Regions from separate parts of the Streptomyces sp. NPDC031474 genome, predicted to be linked through region 1. Evidence: riboswitches for the same ligand, from Rfam matches in the RefSeq annotation. Region 1 holds a riboswitch; the other holds the start of a gene.
What was found. A riboswitch is a leader RNA that binds a small molecule or an ion and turns the genes downstream of it on or off. The one in region 1 is predicted to bind cyclic di-AMP.

Region 1 (3,419 bases):
GTCCTGTTCGGCGACCCGCAGCTCGCCCTGACCGCCGTCCAGCGGGTGCTGGACGTGACGCCCGAGGAGGTGCAGGAGGTCGCCAAGGCCCGACTGCGCCCCGACAACCGCGCGGTGCTCGTCTACGAGCCGACCGCCGCCGAAGCCCCCGCCGACCAGGACGAGAACGAGGAGGCGGCCCGGTGACCGAGCTCGCCACGATGGACTTCCACCCCCAGCCCGCGGCGGGCGAGGCCAAGCCGTGGGCGTTCCCGGCGCCCGACCGCGCAGCGCTGGCCAACGGCCTGACCGTGCTGCACTGCCACCGCCCCGGCCAGCAGGTCGTCGCCGTCGAGATCCTCCTCGACGCGCCCCTGGACGCCGAACCGGCCGGCCTCGACGGCGTCGCCACGATCATGGCGCGCGCCTTCTCCGAGGGCACCGACAAGCACTCCGCCGAGGAGTTCGCCGCCGAACTGGAGCGCTGCGGCGCCACCCTGGACGCGCACGCCGACCACCCCGGCGTCCGCCTCAGCCTCGAAGTGCCGGCCTCGCGGCTGCCCAAGGGCCTCGGTCTGCTCGCCGACGCCCTCAGGGCGCCCGCGTTCGCCGACAGCGAGGTCGAGCGCCTCGTCCGCAACCGCCTGGACGAGATCCCGCACGAGCTCGCCAACCCCTCGCGGCGTGCCGCCAAGGAGCTCTCCAAGGAGCTGTTCCCGGCCACCGCGCGCATGTCGCGCCCGCGCCAGGGCACCGCGGAGACCGTCGAGAAGATCGACTCCGCCGCCGTGCGCGCGTTCTACGACAGGCATGTGCGCCCCGCCACGGCCACCGCCGTGGTCGTCGGCGACCTCACCGGCACCGACCTGGACGCCCTCCTCGGCGACACCCTGGGCGCGTGGACGGGCTCCTCGGCCCAGCCGCGGCCCGTGCCGCCGGTCACCGCCGACGACACCGGCAGGGTCGTCATCGTGGACCGTCCCGGCGCCGTGCAGACGCAGCTGCTGATCGGTCGGATCGGCGCCGACCGGCACGACCGCGTGTGGCCCGCGCAGGTGCTCGGCACGTACTGCCTCGGCGGCACCCTCACCTCCCGCCTGGACCGCGTCCTGCGCGAGGAGAAGGGTTACACCTACGGTGTCCGCGCCTTCGGGCAGGTCCTGCGGTCCGCGCCGGACGGCTCGGGCGCCGCGATGCTCGCCATCAGCGGCTCCGTGGACACCCCGAACACCGGTCCCGCCCTGGAGGACCTCTGGAAGGTGCTGCGCACCCTCGCCGAGGGCGGCCTGACCGACGCCGAGCGTGATGTCGCCGTGCAGAACCTGGTCGGGGTGGCGCCGCTGAAGTTCGAGACCGCCGCGGCCGTCGCGGGCACGCTGGCCGACCAGGTCGAGCAGCACCTGCCCGACGACTACCAGGCGACGCTGTACCAGCAGCTCGCCGCGACCGGCACCGTGGAGGCCACCGCGGCGGCCGTGAACGCCTTCCCGGTGGACCGGCTGGTGACCGTCCTCGTCGGCGACGCGGCCCGGATCAAGGAGCCGGTGGAGGCCCTCGGCATCGGCGAGGTGAAGGTCGTGTCCGCCGAGTAGACGGACCGGCGGGCGCGGTGGCCGCGCCAACGGCACGCGCGCGCAGGGGCCCTGGCCGACGGAAACGTCACCAGGGCCTCTGCGTGTCCGAATTGAGGCGGAGGTTGCCTGTCTGCCCTGTGGCATGCGCTACAAAAACCGGGATTCGTTTGAGGATTGAAACCCGTCCCGCTTAGCTTCGTCCGGGCTGTTCGTCAGGCAGTGCGCCGCAGCCGCGGCAGCGGACAGTCATCGCCGAGTCCCCGTACGGCGCGAGCCAGGGGAGCCGGGGACCCATGTGAAGTCCCTGGGGTGAATCGGACGCCCGCGCGAGCCGCGAGGGGGTCCGTAGGAGACCTTCCTGCTCCGAACCCGTCAGCTAACCCGGTAGGCGAGAGGGAAGGAAAGGACACCCCCCACTTCATGGCGTTCACCTGCGCCACCGGGAAGCACCGTCGGCCCAGCCGGATGCAGCGCACCACCGCGCGCGCCGCGGGCGTCGCGGCGCTCACCACCACCGGTGTCATGGCCACCGTGGCCTCCGCCCCGGCCTTCGCCGCCGAGCCCACCCCCGAGCAGACCGGGCTGATCCCCGTCGTCACCGCCGGCGAGGCCGTCGCCGACCAGATCGACGACCAGGTCGCCGTGCAGAAGAAGGCCGCCTACGAGCAGGCCGCGCGCGAGGCGGCCGCCAAGAAGGCCGTCGAGGAGCGCGAGGCACGCGTGCGTGCCGCCCGTGAGGCCGAGCGCAAGCGGCTCAACGCCTTCGTGCCGCCGATCACGGGTTCCTACGTCTCCACCGGCTACCACGCCAGCAGTTCGCTGTGGTCCTCCGGCAGTCACACCGGCATCGACTTCCACGCCGCGACCGGCACCACGGTGCACGCGGTCGGCCTGGGCACCGTCGTCGAGGCCGGCTGGGGCGGGTCGTACGGCAACCAGGTGGTCATCAAGATGAACGACGGCACGTACACCCAGTACGGGCACCTGTCGTCCATCGGCGTCTCGGTGGGCCAGCAGGTCACTCCCGGCCAGCAGATCGGCCTGTCCGGCGCGACCGGCAACGTCACCGGTCCGCATCTGCACTTCGAGGCCCGCACCACGGCGGAGTACGGCTCGGACATCGACCCGGTCGCCTACCTCCGCCAGCACGGTGTGAACGTCTGACGGCGCACGGCGACAGATCGTCCAGCCCCGGCCCCCTCGGCCGGGGCTTTTGCCGTTTTCGATGCACTGCTGTCCAAAAAATATCCATGGATTCCGGCCCGCCATCGGAAATTCCCGCTCATTGCAATAGAGTCACGGAACACACGTCAATCGTCGACGTTTCACGGGGATTAAGGCGGAGGTCCGTCATGCGTATTCCGGCGCACTCGGTGTGCACGGCCGTCCGGGACGACATCGTCTCGGGTGTCTACGAGCGCGGCAGCCGCCTCACCGAGGAACTCCTCGCCCGCCGCTACGGCGTTTCCCGCGTCCCCGTCCGGGAGGCGCTGCGCACGCTGGAGGCCGAGGGCTTCGTCGTGACGCGGCGGCACGCGGGCGCGTGCGTCGCGGAGCCGACCGAGCAGGAGGCCGCGGACGTGCTGGAGATGCGCATGCTCCTGGAGCCGCTCGGCGCCGCCCGGGCCGCCCAGCGGCGCACGGAGGCCCACCTGAAGGTGCTGCGCGGCCTCGTCCGGCTGGGCCAGGAGCGGGCCAGGAGGGGCAGCAGCGAGGATCTGCGCTCCCTGGGCGGCTGGTTCCACGAGACGCTCGCCCAGTCCTCCGGAAGCCATGCCCTGACGTCGATGCTCACCCAGCTCCGTCACAAGATCGCCTGGATGTACACGGTGGAGGCGCCGGCCAACCCGGTGGAGTCCTGGGCGG
Region 2 (3,419 bases), on a different contig from region 1:
ACCGGCCCGTGCTGTTCAACTCATGGGAGGCCACCTACTTCGACATCTCCGAGGAACAGCAGGCGACCCTCGCCCGGCGCGCCGCGGCGATCGGCGTCGAGCTGTTCGTCGTCGACGACGGCTGGTTCGGGGCGCGCACCGGCGACCACGCCGGGCTCGGCGACTGGCGGCCCAACCCCGACCGCTTCCCGAACGGGCTCAAGCCGCTCGCCGACTATGTGCACGCCCTCGGTATGCAGTTCGGCATCTGGGTCGAGCCCGAGATGGTCAACCCCGACAGCGAGCTGTACCGGGCGCACCCCGACTGGGTGCAGTTCCAAACGGGGCGAAAGCGGACGGAGTTCCGTAATCAGCTCGTACTGAACCTCGCGCGCGAGGACGTCCAGGAGTACCTCTGGGGGCAGCTCGACGCCCTCCTGTCCAGTGCCCCCGTCGACTATGTGAAGTGGGACTTCAACCGCTGCTTCACCGACGCCGGCTGGCCGGACGATCCCTACCCGCAGCGCCTCTGGGTGGACCATGTGCGGGCCCTCTACGCCCTGCTGGACCGGCTGCGGGCCGCCCACCCGGGCGTCGCCTTCGAGTCCTGCTCGGGCGGCGGCGGACGCATCGACCTCGGGATCATGAGCCGCACCGACCAGGTGTGGACCTCCGACAACACCGACCCCCTCGACCGGCTCGACATCCAGCACGGTTTCAGTCAGATCCACCCCGCCAGGGTCATGGCCGCCTGGGTCACGGACAGCCCGAACGCCCAGCTCAACGGCCGGGTCAGCTCGCTGCGCTTCCGGTTCGTCAGCGCCATGGCCGGGGTGCTCGGGGTCGGCGGGGACCTCTCCGAATGGGGCGAGGAGGAGCTGGCCGAGGCGCGGGAGTGGGTGAGCCTCTACAAGGAGATCCGGCCTCTCGTGCAGCACGGGGACCTCTACCGGCTGCGGCCCCCGGCCGGCGGCCTGAGTGCCGTCCAGTACGTGCGCGGCGACGAGGCGGTCGTCCTCGCCTGGCTTCAGGCGCAGCGGTTCGGCGAGCCCGTTCCGGCGCTGCGGCTGCGCGGGCTCGACCCGACGGCGTCGTACGAATGCCGTGAAACGGGTGAAGTGCACCGAGGGGCCGTGCTGCTGCACCACGGGCTGCGGACCGGACTGCGGGGCGACCTTGATGCGACGGTTATCCGACTGCGTCACATCTGAGTGTTCTGTCCGAATTGGAGCCTTAATTCCAACTCGCTGTGGAATAAGGAAACCTGGGGAAGTCCCACGTGAGCAGCGTCATATTCGTGACCGTATGTCGCGCGTCATGCTCACGTAATTTGCATGCCTTTCTAGGGGGTTTGACGAAAAGCGGGCCTATTGATTGACGGAGCGTGACCGGGAATTCCCACAGCGGATCAAGAGAAATGCGTTGTCCGTGCAACCTCTGCTTGTCCCTGTGTGTCCTGGTCGCTTACGTTCCACACCAATCCGGACGGACGCCTAATCCTGCCGCCGCCCGGTGTCCGCACACTCACCCGTACCCGGCAGGAGCGGGGGACCCACAGGTAGAACCGCCTGTTCCGGTCCCGGAACAGGCTTGGGGTAAAGCCGCGCCTCGGCGCGGCCGGACATCTCCAGTCCGCACCCGACAGCTCACCTCGCAGGCGCCGGAGAGGAATTCGTCATGCCCGCGAAGGGTAAACACCGCCGTCCCAAGTCCCAGCGCTTCACCCGTTCCCTCGCCGTCGCCGGAACCGGCGGCGCCGCGCTCGCCCTTCCGCTCATAGGCGCCACCGGCGCCCACGCCGCCCCCGTGCAGTCGGCTTCCCAGTCCTCCGCCTCGCAGTCTGTTTCGGAAAAGGCCGTGCAGTCCGTTCCGGTGGCGCAGAAGAAGGCCGCCGCCACGGGCGCCCGGACCTACATCGTGCGGTCCGGCGACTACCTCTCGAAGATCGCCGACGAGCAGAACGTCGGCGGCGGCTGGCAGAAGCTGTACCAGGACAACCGTGCGGCCATCGGCGGCGACCCGTCGCTGATCCACCCCGGCCTGAAGCTGTCGATCGGCAAGAAGGCCACGACCGGCAGCACCAAGTCGTCGTCGGCTTCGTCCTCTTCGGCCGCCTCGACGAAGGCGGCCACCCAGGCCGTCGAGAAGACCACCAGCACTTCCAGCGGTTACACCCTGCCCGTGGCCGGCGCGACCATCGGAACCGGTTACCACGTGGCCGGCAGCATGTGGTCCAGCGGCTACCACACCGGCGTCGACTTCGTCGTCCCGACCGGCACCTCCCTCAAGGCCGTGGGCGCCGGCACCGTCGTCTCCGCGGGCTGGGGCGGCGCGTACGGCAACCAGGTCGTCATCAAGCTCGCCGACGGCTACTACGCCCAGTACGGTCACCTCTCGCAGCTCTCCGTCTCGGCCGGCCAGACCGTGACCGAGGGCCAGCAGATCGGCCTGTCCGGTGCGACCGGCAACGTGACCGGCCCGCACCTGCACTTCGAGATCCGTACCACGCCGGACTATGGCTCGGACGTGGACCCGGTCGCCTACCTCCGCTCGCACGGTGTCGCCGTCGGCTGACCCCGCCGACGACCGCACGCCTGACCACGCCTGGCGCGCCACCCGCCTGACACGCCTGACACGCAGCCGAAGGCCGGACCCCGATCCCCGGGTCCGGCCTTCGGTGTGTGCGCGTGCCGGGCCCGCCGACCGTGCCTTGCGTGTTCATGATCGTTTCGTTGCGGTCGTGTGGCAGCCCTTTTCGTCCCCCTCGACAGACGGGCCAGGGTGGGGCCACAGTGATCTCCGTCAGGGAGCAAGCGCTTTCTATCGTTCTTCGGAGGTCCCGTGTCCGGCGCCGACCGACGCATCGTCCTCAACCGGTTCCTGAGCACTGCGGCGGCCGTGGCGCTCCTGGCCGGCGTCGCACCGTCCGCCTCGGCCGCGTCCGGCGGCACGGACCGCGTCCGTCCCGATGACCGGCGACTCGTCTACGAGGGGCACTGGGGCCGTACCGGCGAGGCCGCGATCACCGTCAACTCCGGTTCCCGGCTGCGGTTCCGGTTCGCGGGCGGCGCTGTCCACGCCCTGTTCGACGTCTCGTCGGTCACCGTGCCCGCACAGGTGTACGTGTCGGTCGACGGAGGCCCGAAGAAGCTGTACGCCGTCGACCGCGCCGATCTCGCGATCACGGCGACCGGGCGGGGCCCGCACACGGTCGAGCTGTCCGTGAAGGACGTCTACTCGCGGGCCGGCCGGTGGACGCCCCCGCTGGAGACCGGGGTCGTCCTGACCGGGCTCAAGGGCCGCCTCCTCGGCCAACATTTCGTCAGAGCCGGTGAGTTGGCGTTCTACGGCGACTCCATCACTCAGGGTGTGATGGCGCTCTGCGAGGTCAACACCTCCGACTGCGCCGACGGGACGGCCGCGTACCCGACCCTCGTCGC

Region 2: it holds a riboswitch for cyclic di-AMP, as region 1 does, so the genes downstream of both, ACZ5SK_RS23205 (M23 family metallopeptidase) here and ACZ5SK_RS27570 (M23 family metallopeptidase) in region 1, are expected to answer to the same signal.

Annotation. Positions count from the first base shown of each region.
Region 1 covers NZ_JBVIJX010000013.1:120,742-124,160, forward strand. Annotated here, with positions in the region: gene ACZ5SK_RS27560 (M16 family metallopeptidase) at 1-186, shown strand, start outside; gene ACZ5SK_RS27565 (M16 family metallopeptidase) at 183-1,571, shown strand; cyclic di-AMP (ydaO/yuaA leader) riboswitch at 1,794-1,959, shown strand; gene ACZ5SK_RS27570 (M23 family metallopeptidase) at 1,974-2,717, shown strand; gene ACZ5SK_RS27575 (GntR family transcriptional regulator) at 2,906-3,419, shown strand, end outside.
Region 2 covers NZ_JBVIJX010000010.1:385,235-388,653, forward strand. Annotated here, with positions in the region: gene ACZ5SK_RS23200 (alpha-galactosidase) at 1-1,190, shown strand, start outside; cyclic di-AMP (ydaO/yuaA leader) riboswitch at 1,495-1,652, shown strand; gene ACZ5SK_RS23205 (M23 family metallopeptidase) at 1,657-2,553, shown strand; gene ACZ5SK_RS23210 (GDSL-type esterase/lipase family protein) at 2,821-3,419, shown strand, end outside.